2 regions of the Micromonospora sp. NPDC048999 genome follow, and region 1 is predicted to be linked to the other one. Evidence: riboswitches for the same ligand, from Rfam matches in the RefSeq annotation. Region 1 holds a riboswitch; the other holds the start of a gene.

Region 1 (6,917 bases):
CAGCCGCCTCACCGTCGACGTCAACGCGTCGACCGGCGCCGTCCTGCGTACGCAGGAGCACGTCATGCGCGGCACCGGCACCGGCGCGTGGAACGGCCCGCCCCCGGTCACCCTCAACACCACGCTCTCGGGCAGCACGTACTCCATGAAGGACCCGACCTACACCAACCTGAGCTGCCAGGACGCCGCGAACAACACGACGTTCAGCAAGTCGACCGACACCTGGGGCAACGGCACCGCCACCAACAAGGAGACCGGCTGCGTCGACGCACTGTTCGCCGCGCAGACCGAGCACAAGATGCTCTCGCAGTGGCTGGGCCGCAACGGCGCCAACGGTAGCGGTGGTGCCTGGCCGATCCGGGTGGGCCTGAACGACCAGAACGCCTACTACGACGGCACCCAGGTCCAGATCGGCAAGAACACCGCCGGCCAGTGGATCGGCTCGCTCGACGTGGTCGCCCACGAGATGGGCCACGGCATCGACGACAAGACCCCGGGCGGCATCTCCGGCAACGGCACCCAGGAGTTCGTCGCCGACACCTTCGGCGCGGCCACCGAGTGGTTCGCCAACGAGCCGGCCCCGTACGACACGCCGGACTTCCTGGTCGGCGAGATGGTCAACCTGGTCGGCAAGGGCCCGATCCGCAACATGTACAACCCGTCGGCGCTCGGCGACCCGAACTGCTACTCCAGCAGCATCCCGAGCACCGAAGTGCACAAGGCGGCCGGCCCGGGCAACCACTGGTTCTACCTGCTGGCCATGGGCAGCAACCCCACCAACGGCCAGCCGACCAGCCCCACCTGCAACAGCAGCACGGTGACCGGCCTGGGCGTCCAGACCGCCATCAAGATCATGTACAACGCGATGCTGCTGAAGACCTCGGGGGCGTCGTACCTGAAGTACCGCACCTGGACGCTGCAGGCGGCGAAGAACCTCTTCCCGACCAGCTGCACCGAGTTCAACACCGTCAAGGCCGCCTGGGACGCCGTCAGCGTGCCGGCGCAGTCCGGTGACCCGACCTGCTCCGGCAGCACCACCCCGCCGCCCACCACCGCACCGCCGACCACCACGCCGCCGACCGGTTCCTGCTCCGGTCAGCTGCTGGCCAACCCGGGCTTCGAGTCCGGCAACGTGAACTGGACCGCCTCCTCCGGTGTCATCACCAGCTCGACCGGCCAGGCGGCACACAGCGGCTCCTGGAAGGCGTGGCTGGACGGCTACGGCAGCACGCACACCGACACCCTGTCGCAGTCGGTGACCATCCCCGCCGGTTGTCGGGCCACCCTGAGCTTCTGGCTGCACATCGACAGCGCGGAGACGACCACGACCAGCGCCTACGACACGTTGACCGTGAAGGCGGGCAGCACCACCCTGGCCACCTACTCCAACCTCAACAAGGCCTCCGGCTACACGCAGAAGTCCTTCGACATCTCGTCGTTGGCCGGCACGACGGCCACCATCTCGTTCACCGGTGTGGAGGACGTCATTCTGCAGACCTCCTTCGTCATCGACGACGCAGCGGTCAACCTGTCCTGATCGCGAACGAAGCGGCCGGCCGTCGAAACACGACGGCCGGCCGTTTCGTCAGGTCAGCCCTACTCCATTGCCGACGCGTCAGCTTAGGCGGTCCGCCCGCGTGCCCGCGTCGGCGCTGCGGTTGAGGCGGGTCACCACGTCCTCCATCGCCCGGCTGAACAGTTCCATCTGCCGTACCGACTGCTCCTGCAGCCCGCCGAGCCGGGCGGCCAGGGCGTCGACGTCGGCCCGCGCCGAGGCGCTGACCTGGGTGTCGAGGTCGGCGAGGGCCGCGTTGACGGCCACCACGACGTGCCCGCAGACCGTCTCCATCCCCGCCTCGGCCAGATCCGGGTCGACCACGATGGACTCGATCCGACCACCCTGGACAGCCACGGCCCGGACCCGGCCGCCGGCCGTGACCCCCTCGGCGCGGAGCAGCTGCGCCGAGTCGCCGTCGGCATGCTCGGCGGCCCGCGAACGCATCGAGGACAGCGCCTGCTGGGTCCTGGCCAGCAGCTCGTCGAGGCTCTCGGCCGCGGTGAACGGGTCGTTGATCATAGCCGCGCTTTCTTCACGTCTTTCCGGAGCACCGTGACCATAGCAACCACACCCCGGGCACGGACGGGGCCGGGGGCCGAGCGTCCCGCGTCAGCGCAGGCGCAGCTGCTGGCCCGGGAGAATCAGGCTCGGGTCGTCGCCGACCACCCGCCTGTTGCGCTCGTACAGCGCGTGCCAGCCGCCGGCGAGGTTTCGCTCGTGGACGATTACGGACAGGCTGTCACCGTGCTTGACCACATAGGTCTCGGCACCGCCGGCACCCGGCGCGCCACGCCGGTGGCTGCGGGTCGCCGGCCGGTCGTGACGCGACGCCCGCTTGCTGATCGCGCTCTTCGGCGACTGCCGACTGACGGACACCGACGTGGACTTCGTCGAGCCGCCCTTCCTGCCGCAGACCGGCCAGGCGCCGATGCCCTGCCGGGCGAGGACCTTCTCGGCGATGGCGATCTGCGCGCCCCGGCTGGCCAGGTCGGCCCGGCTGGCGTACTTCTGCCCGCCGTGGCCGTTCCAGGTGCCCTTCGAGAACTGGAGGCCGCCGTAGTAGCCGTTGCCGGTGTTGATGTGCCAGTTCCCGCCGGACTCGCACCGGGCGATGGCGTCCCAGTTCACACTGGACGCGCTGGCCGGCTCGGCCGGCCCGAGGATGGCGACGGCGCCGACGACGAGCGCCGCCCCCGCGGCGACCCGACCTCGGGTGATTCGTCGATGACGTGCGACGTATTCAGTTGCCATGTGGGTTCCTCCACGCCGACGAGGTGAGCTGTCGGGTTCGGGCCGAGGAGCCCGGCCGCCGGTCGGCGGCTTCACCCCGAGGTGTCGAGCACCGAGGAACTTGTGGGTCCCCCGCTCCCGCCTGAGGTCCAGGTACCACGGGCCGGCGGCGGAATTAGGCGTTACCGGCCCGTGGTGTCCGCGATCGCGAACGCCTCGACGATAAGGGCGATTTGCCGCAATCGCCCACGTCTTGGGAAGTTCTTCACCCGGCCGGGCGAACGCCTCGCCATCCGCGTTGCGGACCATCCGAAAGCGCCTAAGCACCGACCAAACTTCACGTTTGCGCAGGTCAGAGTGGCCGAGCTACCGTATGCCGCAGAGGTGATGGCAATGACCACATTCTATGTTGACCTCTCTCATCACGACTGGGATCGCGTCCAGGGCAAGTTCGACTGGGCGGCCCTCCTCAAGGCCACCTCCCCCGTCCTGTGCCTGCGGGTCACCTACGGCGACCCGAACGGCTTCAACCCGCCCAGCCCCCACGCCGTCGACATGGCGCACGGCGCGGCCCACGCGGGCTTCGACGTGATCGGCGGCTACCACAACCTGATCAAAGGCGATCAGGCCAGCACCAACCGGCAGGTCGACTACCTGCGCCGCAACCTCGACGCGATCGGCGCGGTCTGGGCGATGGTCGACGTCGAGCGCTACCCCGAGTTGGTCACCAACGGGCTGTGGCCCCGCTGGGACGACGTACACCGGTTCGTGGATCGCTGGCACGCCGTCGACAACCGGCTGCTGGCGGGCTACATACCGAAGTGGATCTGGGAAGGGGATCTCGCCCGCCCCGACCTGCGGGTGCTCAAGATTCCCCTGGTCGCCAGCGACTACGGCAGCAACCCCACCGGCGCACCCGCCGCCGTGTACGCGAAAGCGGGTGGGAACGGTGGCCCGGGCTGGGCCGCGTACGGCGGGGTGAGCCCGTCGATCTGGCAGTTCGGGTCGAACCTCACCTGCCCCGGCGCCTCCAAACAGACCGACTGCAACGCATACCGAGGCACGCTGGCCCAGCTGCGGGCCCTGTTGACGAAAAAGACGACAGCATGACCGCTGCCGGATTCGCCGCGATCCTCTCTGACCCGAACGTCGCCGCGATCCGCGACGACAAGGCCGCAGCCCTCGCCGCAGCCGGCCAGCAGGACGTCTGCGTACCCGCGTGAAGTGGCCGCCTCCGTCGGCCGCGGCGTGACTGCCGCGGCCGACGGAGAAGGACGTCACAGCGTACGGGCGAGCCGGTCGGCGAGGATCCGGGTGAACCGCGACGGGTCGGCCAGTTCCCCGCCCTCGGCGAGCAGCGCCATCCCGTACAGCAGCTCGGCGGTGTCGCTCAGGGCGGTGGAGTCGCCGCCCTGCTCCTGCGCCTTGCGCAGCCCGGTGACCAGCGGGTGGGTCGGGTTGAGCTCGAGGATCCGCTTGACCTGCGGCACCTCCTGCCCCATCGCCCGGTACATCTTCTCCAGCGTCGGCGTCATGTCGTGCGCGTCACCGACGACGCAGGCCGGCGAGGTGGTGAGCCGGGAGGAGAGCCGGACCTCCTTGACGCTGTCGGCGAGCGCGCCACTCATCCAGGTGAGCAGGTCGGCGTACTCCTCGCGCTCGGCCTCGGCCTTCTCCTTCTCCTCCTCGGTCTCCAGGTCCACCTGGCCCTTGGCCACCGAGCGGAGCGTCTTCCCGTCGTACTGGCCGACCCGCTCGACCCAGACCTCGTCGACCGGGTCGGTGAGGATCAGCACCTCGTAGCCCTTGGCCCGGAACGCCTCCAGGTGCGGGGAGTTCTCGATCATGGCCCGGGACTCGCCGGTGGCGTAGTAGATCTCGGACTGGCCGTCCTTCATCCGCTCGACGTAGTCACGCAGGGTGGTCAGCTCGGCCGGGTCGTGGGTGGAGGCAGCCCGGACCAGGTCGAGCAGCGCCTCGGTGTTGTCCGGGTCCTCCAGCAGACCCTCCTTGACCACCGCGCCGAACTCGGTCCAGAACGTGCGGTAGGACTCGGCCGACATCTCCTTGAGGGTGGCGAGGACCTTCTTGACCAGGCGGCGGCGGACGGCGCGGATCTGCCGGTCCTGCTGGAGGATCTCCCGGGAGATGTTCAGCGACAGGTCGTGCGCGTCCACCACGCCCTTGACGAAGCGCAGGTAGTTGGGCATCAGCGCGTCGCAGTCTTCCATGATGAACACGCGCTTGACATAGAGCTGCACGCCGCGCCGGCCCTGCGGGGAGAAGAGATCGAGCGGCGCGTGCGACGGCAGGAACAGCAGGGCCTCGTACTCGAAGGTGCCCTCGCCCCGCATGTGGATGGTCTCGAGCGGGTCGGCCCAGTCATGCGCGACGTGCCGGTAGAACTCCTTGTACTCGGCCTCGTCGACCTCATCCCGGGAGCGGGCCCAGAGCGCCTTCATCGAGTTGAGCGTCTGCTCCTCGCGGGTGGTGGCGCCGTCCTCGGCCGACCGTTCGACGGTCATCCGGATCGGCCAGGCGATGAAGTCGGAGTAGCGCTTGACGATCTCCCGGATCGTCCACTCGGCGGTGTAGTCGTGCAGGTTGTCCTCGTCGTCGGCGGGCTTGAGGTGCAGGGTGACCGAGGTGCCCTGCGGGGCCTCGTCGACCGGCTCCACCGAGTAGGTGCCCTCGCCGGTGGACTCCCAGCGGGTGCCGCCGTCCTGCCCGGCGCGGCGGGTCAGCAGGGTCACCTTGTCGGCCACCATGAAGGTGGCGTAGAAACCGACGCCGAACTGGCCGATCAGCTCCTGGGAGGCGGCAGCGTCCTTCGACTCGCGCAGCTTGCTCAGCAACTCGGCGGTGCCGGACTTGGCGATCGTGCCGATCAGCCCGACCACCTCGTCGCGAGCCATGCCGATGCCGTTGTCCCGCACGGTCAGCGTGCGGGCCTCCTTGTCGACCTCGATCTCGATGTGCAGGTCGGAGGTGTCGACCGTGAGATCCTTGTCGACCAGCGACTCCAGCCTCAGCTTGTCCAGCGCGTCGGACCCGTTCGAGATCAGTTCGCGCAGGAAGACATCCTTGTTCGAGTAGATCGAGTGAACCATCAGCTGAAGCAGCTGACGGGCCTCGGCCTGGAACTCCAACGTCTCGCCCCGGTCGCTCACACCGATTCCCCTTCCACATCGCGGGCCTTCCGGCGGAAAGGATACGAGGCGTGACGACGGTGGCACCGCCCGGCCGTGCCGACTGGCACGTCCGCACACTTTGCCGTGAATATCCGTTTCGAGGAAGCGGCGGGTCCCCCTCCGGTAGCTTCCAGGCAGGGCAGCGAGCCCACACGGAGAGGTCTTGCGGTGTTCGATGGGTTCGAAGAATTCGACATGAGGACATCGGGAGCGACAATCCACGGCCGCGTGGGCGGCACCGGACCTCCCGTCCTCCTCCTGCACGGCATTCCCGAGACACACCTCATGTGGCACCGGGTGGCCTCACAGCTCGCCGAGCACTACACCGTCGTCGCCACCGACCTACGGGGCTACGGCGACAGCGGCAAGCCGCCCAGCACCGCAGACCACGAGCCCTACAGCATGCGTGCGACCGCCCGCGACCAGATCGAGGTCATGCGAGATCTCGGCTACGACCAGTTCCGACTCGTCGGACACGACCGCGGCGCACGGTGCGCGTACCGGCTCGCGTTGGATGCTCCGGACGCGGTCACCCGGCTGGCCGTCATGGACGTCGTCCCCACCGGCGACGCCTACCGCCGGGCGGAGATGAAGTTCAGCCTGGGGTACTGGGTCTGGTCCTTCCTGGCGGCACCGGAGCCGGTGCCCGAGCAGTTCATCGGTGCGGCGCCCGATGTCCTGGTCAACTTCATGCTCGACAGTTGGCCGGAGGTGAAGGACGCCTTCCCGGCCGAGATACGGGCGGAGTACGTTCGGAAGTTCAGTGATCCCGCCACCGTGCATGCCATCTGCGAGGAGTATCGGGCCGCCGCAAGCCTGGACTACCAGCAGGACGAGGCGGACCGGGGCAAGCGGAAGATCGCCTGCCCGGTGCTCTTTCTCTGGAGCCAACGGGGGTCGGTCGCCCAACTGTACGACGATCCACTGGCCATCTGGCG
Region 2 (6,917 bases), on a different contig from region 1:
TTGGCCACGTCGTCGTGCAGCTGTTTGCCGTACAACAGGTAGGACTCGGCCGCGCCTCGCAGGGTTTCCGTCTCAACCGACGTCGTCAATCTGCGCTCCCCCCGCGAGTCCAGCGTGGATATTGGACGTTATCACTCTGGCCACCCGTCCGCAGGCCGGTCATCCGGCCGAGACGCGCCGCGCGGTGCGTCCCGGTCGCTGACATTTCTCGGGAAAGATGTCGGATCGGACGTCCCGGCTCCGACCCGTACCACGAGAAGCGCCACCGCCGGTGGTCCGTACCCGAGGAGAAACCCGTGAAATACATGCTGTTGATCTGGAACCGGCCCGGCTTCGTCGAGGGGCTGTCCGAGGAGGAGCGGAATGCGATCTTCGGCGAGGTCGACGTGATCATGAAGGAGCTGACCGAGTCCGGGGAACTGGTCGGCGGCGAGGCGCTGGCCCACCCGTCGCAGACCCGTACGGTCCGGCCCCAGGCCGGTGGCGTCGAGATCACCGACGGGCCGTTCGTGGAGAGCAAGGAGCAGTTCGCCGGCTACCTGATGGTCGACTGCGAGACCCCGCAGCGGGCCGCGGAGATCGCCGCGAACTGGCCGGACGTGCGGCATGGCTTCGGTGCGCTGGAGATCCGCGCGTTGATGCACCAGGCCGGGGCGGAGATGTGACATCCGCGCGCGTCGAGGACCTGCTGCGCAGCCTCGCGCCGCAGGTCCTCGGCGTGCTCGTCCGCCGGCACGGCCAGTTCTACGCGTGCGAGGACGCCGTCCAGGAGGCGCTGGTCGCCGCCGCCACCCAGTGGCCGGAGCAGGGCATCCCGGACCGCCCCCGCTCGTGGCTGGTCACCGTGGCGACCCGCCGGCTCACCGACGAGTGGCGCAGTGAGCGGGCCCGCCGCAACCGCGAGGTCGCGGTGGCGATCCGGGAGCCGGCGTACGCGGCGGTCGCACCGGCCGCCGACGAGGAGCCGCCGACCGGGGACGACACGCTGAAGCTGCTGTTCCTCTGCTGCCATCCGGCGCTCACCGGCGCCGCCCAGGTGGCGCTCACGTTGCGGGCGGTCGGCGGGCTGAGCACGGCGGAGATCGCTCGGGCATACCTGGTGCCTGAGGCGACGATGAGCCAGCGGATCCGCCGCGCCAAACAGCGGGTCGAGGCGGCGGGCGCCCGCTTCGTGTTGCCGTCGGCCGCCGACCGCGACGAGCGGCTGCGCGCCGTGCTGCACGTCCTATATCTGATCTTCAATGAGGGCTACACCGCCTCCAGCGGCGGTGAGCTGCATCGGGCTGAGCTGACCGGCGAGGCGATCCGGCTGGCCCGGGACCTGCACCGGCTGCTCCCGGACGACGGCGAGGTCACCGGACTGCTGGCGTTGATGCTGCTCACCGACGCGCACCGGGCCGCCCGGACCGGCCCGGCCGGGGACCTGGTCCCCCTGTCCGAGCAGGACCGCACCCGCTGGGACCGGCGGGAGATCGAGGAGGGGATCGCCCTGGTGACCGCGGCGTTGACCTGGTCGCCACCCGGGCAGTACCAGGTGCAGGCGGCGATCGCGGCGGTGCACGCCGAGGCGTCGACGGCGGCGGAGACGGACTGGCAGCAGATCGTCGGGCTCTACCGGGTACTCGCCCGGATCGCACCGAACCCGATGGTCACCCTCAACCAGGCCGCCGCGGTGGCCATGGTGGACGGCCCCCGGGCCGGGCTCGCCCTGCTGGCGCCGCTGGCCGCCGACGAGCGCATCGCCGGGCACCACCGGCTCGCCGCCGTCCGCGCGCACCTGCTGGAGCTGGCCGGCGAGCGCGACGAGGCGCGGGAGTCGTACCTGGCCGCCGCGCGGGCGACCACCAGCCGGCCCGAGCAGCGCTATCTGGAGCTACGCGCCGCGCGCCTGGTCGGCGGGGTGCCGGCCAGGCGCGCGTAGGAACGTACGTCAGCTCTTGAAGGCGTCCTTGATCTTTTCACCGGCCTGCTTGAGGTTGGCCTTGGTCTGGTCGGCGCGGCCCTCGGCCTCGAGACGCTCGTTGTCGGTGGCCCGGCCGGCACTCTCCTTGATCTTGCCGGCGCTCTTCTCGGCCGCATTGTTGATCTTGTCATCCATGCCCATGGGAACCTCCACTCAGCGGTTTCCGTGACGCGATGGAGATACCCCGCCATCCGGCCACTCAATCGCCGATTTCACAGAGGTGACGCGACGCGCCAGCTCAGGCGGCCGGGCGGAAACGGCGCAGCCGGAGGCTGTTCGCCACCACGAACACCGACGAGAAGGCCATCGCGGCACCGGCGATCATCGGGTTGAGCAGGCCGGCGGCGGCCAGCGGCAGGGCCGCCACGTTGTAGGCGAAGGCCCAGAACAGGTTGCCCTTGATGATGCGCAGCGTCCGGCGAGAGAGCTGGATGGCGTCTACCGCGGCCGTCAGGTCGCCCCGGACCAGCGTCAGGTCGGACGCCTCGATCGCCACGTCGGCGCCGGTACCCATGGCCAGCCCGAGGTCGGCCTGGGCCAGCGCGGCGGCGTCGTTGATGCCGTCGCCGACCATCGCGACCGTCCGCCCCTCGGCCTGGAGGCGCCGCACCACGTCCACCTTGTCGGCGGGCAGCACCTCGGCGATCACCTGATCGATGCCGACCTCGGCGGCCACCGCCCGGGCGACCGTGGTGTTGTCACCGGTCAGCAGCACCGGGGCAAGCCCCAGTTCGCGCAGCCGCGCGACCGCGGCCCGGCTGGTCGGTTTCACCACGTCGGCCACCGCGAGCACGCCACGGGCCCGGCCGTCCCAGCCGGCGAGGACCGCCGTCCGCCCGGCGGCCTCCGCGTCGGCCGCAGCCTGCACGACCGCCTCCGGTACGTCGAGGCCTCGCTCCCGAAGCAGCCGGAGCCGCCCGACCACCAGGTCCCGGCCGTCGACCGACCCGGTCACGCCGAGCCCCTCGGCGTTGGCGAAGCCGGTGACCGCCGGCAGCGGTCCCACCTGTGCCGCGCCCTCGGCGACCGCCCGGGCGATCGGGTGCTCGGAGGCCGCCTCCAGCGCGCCGGCCAGCCGCAGCAACTCGTCGGCGTCCTGGCCGGCGGCGGGAAGCACCTCCACCAGGGTCATCCGCCCGGTGGTGACGGTGCCGGTCTTGTCCAGCACCACGGTGTCGACCTGGCGGGTGGACTCCAGCACCTCCGGTCCCTTGATCAGGATGCCGAGCTGGGCGCCCCGCCCGGTGCCGACCAGCAGCGCGGTCGGGGTGGCCAGGCCGAGGGCGCACGGGCAGGCGATGATCAGCACAGCCACCGCCGCGGTGAAGGCGGCCGTCGCCCCGCCTCCGGCGCCGAGCCACCAGCCCAGCGTGCCGACGGCCAGCGCGATCACGATCGGCACGAACACCCCGGAGATCCGGTCGGCGAGCCGCTGCACGGCCGCCTTGCCGGTCTGCGCCTGCTCCACCAGCTTCGCCATCTGGGCGAGCTGGGTGTCGCCGCCGATCCGGGTGGCCCGGACGACCAGCCGGCCGCCGGCGTTGACGGTGGCCCCGACGACGGTGTCACCGGGCCCGACCTCGACCGGCACGGACTCGCCGGTGAGCATGCTGGCGTCCACCGCCGAGGTGCCCTCCTCGACGACGCCGTCGGTGGCGATCTTCTCGCCCGGCCGGACCACGAACCGGTCGCCGACCGCGAGCTGGTCCACCGGGATCCGGGTCTCCTGCCCGTCGCGGAGCACCGCGACGTTCTTGGCGCCCAGTTCGAGCAGCGCCCGCAGGGCGGCCCCGGCGGTCCGCTTGGACCGGGCCTCGAAGTAGCGCCCCGCCAGGATGAAGACGGTCACCCCGGCCGCCGCCTCCAGGTAGATGTTGCCGGCGCCGTCGGTGCGGGTGATGTCGAGGCGGAACGGATGGGTCATTCCGGGTATCCCGGCGTCGCCGAGGAAGAGCGCCCAGAGTGACCAGCCGAACGCGGCGAGCGTGCCGAGCGACACCAGGGTGTCCATGGTCGCCGCGCCGTGCCGCAGGTTGATCCAGGCGGCCCGGTGGAACGGCAGCCCGCCGTAGACCACGACCGGTGCGGCCAGGGTCAGCGATGCCCACTGCCAGGAGGTGAACTGCCAGGCCGGCACCATGGCGAGCAGGATCACCGGCACGGCCAGCACGGCCGACACCCAGAGCCGGGTACGCAGCCCGCCCAGCTCGTCCGCCGGCTCGGCGGGCGCCTCGGCCGGGGCCTGGGCTGGCGGCGGTGGCACGGCGGCCGTGTAGCCGGTCTTCTCCACCGTGGCGATCAGGTCGGCCGGGGTGACGTCGTCGGCGTACCGGACGGCGGCCTTCTCGGTGGCGTAGTTGACCGTGGCCTCGACGCCGTCCATCCGGTTGAGCTTCTTCTCGATCCGGGCGGCGCAGGAGGCGCAGGTCATGCCGCCGATCGTGAGCTCGATCAGGTTCGGCGCGAGCGGCAGGGACGAAGCGGTTGATGTCATCGCGGCACCTCCGGTCAATTGTGCCCGTGATCGTGGACGCCATGCTCGGCGTCCGGGGACCGCCCATCGCCGGGGTGGCCGGGGTCGGTGGCGTCGTGGCGGGTCTCGACGGCGGGCGTGACGGGGCCGGTCAGCTGGCCGACCCCGTACGCCGTGCCGAACACCGCCACGAGGCCGAGGATGAAACCGCCCACCTTCGTCACCGTGTTCACTGGAGGTCGTAACCGGCCTCGTCCACGGCGGCGCGGACGGCGTCCGTGTCCAACGGGCCCTCGCTGGTGACCGTGACACTGCCGGCGGCCAGGTCGACCTGGACGTCACTGACGCCCGGGATCGCGCCCACCTCGGCGCTGACCGACTTGACGCAGTGCTCACAGGTCATGCCCTGCACCTGGTACGTGGTGGTAACCATCGCGAGTTTTTCCTTCCATTACCGCTACCCGGTGGGGGTATCGACCCCCGACAGCGAACGTACCATACCCCCTAGGGGTACGCTATCCTCGACGTCATGACCGCACCGACGACCCCGACCCGGGGCTACACCGCCAGCAAGGAACAGCTGCTCGCGCGGCTCCGCCGTATCGAGGGCCAGGTCCGCGGCATCGAAAAGATGGTCGAGGACGACCGCTACTGCATCGACGTGCTGACCCAGATCTCCGCCATCCAGGCCGCCCTGGACAAGGTCGGCCTCGGGTTGCTCGACGGGCACGCCCGGCACTGCATGCGGGAGGGTGCCGCCGAGGGCCGCGCCGACGAGATGGCCACCGAGATGATGGCCGCCGTCGGCCGGCTGATGAAACGCGGCTGACCAGGAGCCGGGGCCGGGCCGAAGCCCGGACGGCAGCACGCAGGTTGCATGGTGACGCTGCGCAGCGTAACCACCGATTTCCAACGCGATACTGATCACGCAGGGCTACGACGAAATCGCGCTATTGGCCGGCTTCCGGGCGTAGATCGACGCAGGGGCTCTCAGGTAACGTCGCTGCCGGTCACCGCCGAAGGCGCGCATCGGCGCCTGCGGTGCCGCCGCCCAATCGCCCGAGGGCGAGCCGGGGAACCAGGTACCTGGGGTGAATCCGCGCGAGCGGTAGGGGCCAGTTCCGCCCCGAACCCGGCAGCTAACCCGGTCGGCGGTCGAAGGAAGGAACGATTGTGACGGCACCCCTGCGCCGCTGGTTGACACCCGTGGTGGCCGTGCTGACCGCGTTTGCCATCGTCGCCGGGCCGATCCCGGCCCCGGCCGCGCCCCCCAGCCCCAACCCGTCCGGGCACGAGGAGGACGACGACCCTCCGCTCATCACGGACGTCATCGACGCCGCGAACCGCGCCTATCTCCAGGCCAAGGCAAAGCTCAAGGCTTCGGAGAAGCGCCAGCTTCAACTGGCCCTCGAGGTGAACGCGGCGCGGGCCGAACTCGACGCGCTGCGCCCACAGGTCGGCCAGATCGCCGCGCAGTCTTACCGCACCGGCCGGATCGGCGTACTGGCCGTACTGCTGGAGAGCAACACCCCCGACGCGTTCGTCGAGCGGGCCGCCGGCCTGGACGAGCTGAACCTCGTCAACGCGCAGAAGCTCGCGGCGATCAACGAGGCGAAGACCCGCGCGGAGCAGGCCAAGACCGCGCTCGACGCCGAGGTACGCGAGCAGCTGAAGCAGACCAACGCGATGGCCCGCGCGAAGGCCGAGGCGGAGAAGTCGCTGGCGCTGGTCGGTGGCCGCGGCTTCACCGGCGGCCTGGTCTCGGCCACCTCGCCGGTCGCCCGGATCGGGCCCGGTCGCAACTCCGACGGGACGTGGAAGCCCGAGTCACGCACTGCGAAGGACCCCACCACCTCGGGCTACATCACCCCGCGCACCCTGCACGCCTACAAGGAGGTCAAGCGGGCCGGCTTCAACCGCTTCGTGAGCTGCTACCGCCCCGGCGGGCCGTGGGAGCACCCGAAGGGCCGGGCCTGCGACTGGTCGCTGCAGAACAGCGGTTTCTCGCCCTGGCACAACGACGACATGCGGATGTACGGCAACAACGTCGCCGCCTTCCTCATTCGCAACGCCGACCGGCTGGGCATCTACTACGTGATCTGGAACCGGCAGATCTGGTTCCCGGCGACCGGCTGGAAGTCCTACAGCGGGCCGTCCAACCACACCGACCACGTACACATGTCGCTGCTCTAGGGCGTGCCGGCGGGCATCTCGGCCACCGTCCGCACCTCGCCCGCGCTGAGCCGGTACGACATGCCGGCCACCGCGCAGTGGCCGCCGGCCACCCGCTCCGCGAGCACGGCGGACCCGGCCAGCAGCGTCTCCACGGTCTGCGCGATGTGGATGTCGACGATCCCGTCCACGTCCTCGATTCCCTGTCGGGCCGCCCGGCGCACGCTGGGCACGACGGCCTCCACCAGCGCACCGAGGTGCCCCGCGGGAGAGGTGCCGGTGGCGACCGCCTCGCGGGCGGCCTGCACC

What was found. Region 1 has a riboswitch for cyclic di-AMP ahead of AB0C02_RS21795 (transglycosylase family protein). Riboswitches for the same ligand answer to the same signal wherever they lie in the genome.
Region 2: linked by a shared signal. The riboswitch ahead of AB0C02_RS01110 (hypothetical protein) and the one ahead of AB0C02_RS21795 (transglycosylase family protein) in region 1 are both predicted to bind cyclic di-AMP.

Annotation. Positions count from the first base shown of each region.
Region 1 is NZ_JBEZFI010000023.1:32,446-39,362, forward strand. It holds gene AB0C02_RS21785 (M4 family metallopeptidase) at 1-1,537, shown strand, start outside; gene AB0C02_RS21790 (YbaB/EbfC family DNA-binding protein) at 1,616-2,077, opposite strand; gene AB0C02_RS21795 (transglycosylase family protein) at 2,168-2,809, opposite strand; cyclic di-AMP (ydaO/yuaA leader) riboswitch at 2,808-2,980, opposite strand; gene AB0C02_RS21800 (hypothetical protein) at 3,182-3,898, shown strand; gene htpG (molecular chaperone HtpG) at 4,066-5,958, opposite strand; gene AB0C02_RS21810 (alpha/beta hydrolase) at 6,175-6,917, shown strand, end outside.
Region 2 is NZ_JBEZFI010000001.1:218,593-225,509, forward strand. It holds gene AB0C02_RS01070 (hypothetical protein) at 1-89, opposite strand, end outside; gene AB0C02_RS01075 (YciI family protein) at 306-665, shown strand; gene AB0C02_RS01080 (sigma-70 family RNA polymerase sigma factor) at 662-1,921, shown strand; gene AB0C02_RS01085 (CsbD family protein) at 1,931-2,104, opposite strand; gene AB0C02_RS01090 (heavy metal translocating P-type ATPase) at 2,202-4,457, opposite strand; gene AB0C02_RS01095 (hypothetical protein) at 4,472-4,669, opposite strand; gene AB0C02_RS01100 (copper ion binding protein) at 4,666-4,869, opposite strand; gene AB0C02_RS01105 (metal-sensitive transcriptional regulator) at 4,966-5,265, shown strand; cyclic di-AMP (ydaO/yuaA leader) riboswitch at 5,475-5,606, shown strand; gene AB0C02_RS01110 (hypothetical protein) at 5,610-6,629, shown strand; gene AB0C02_RS01115 (carbonic anhydrase) at 6,626-6,917, opposite strand, start outside.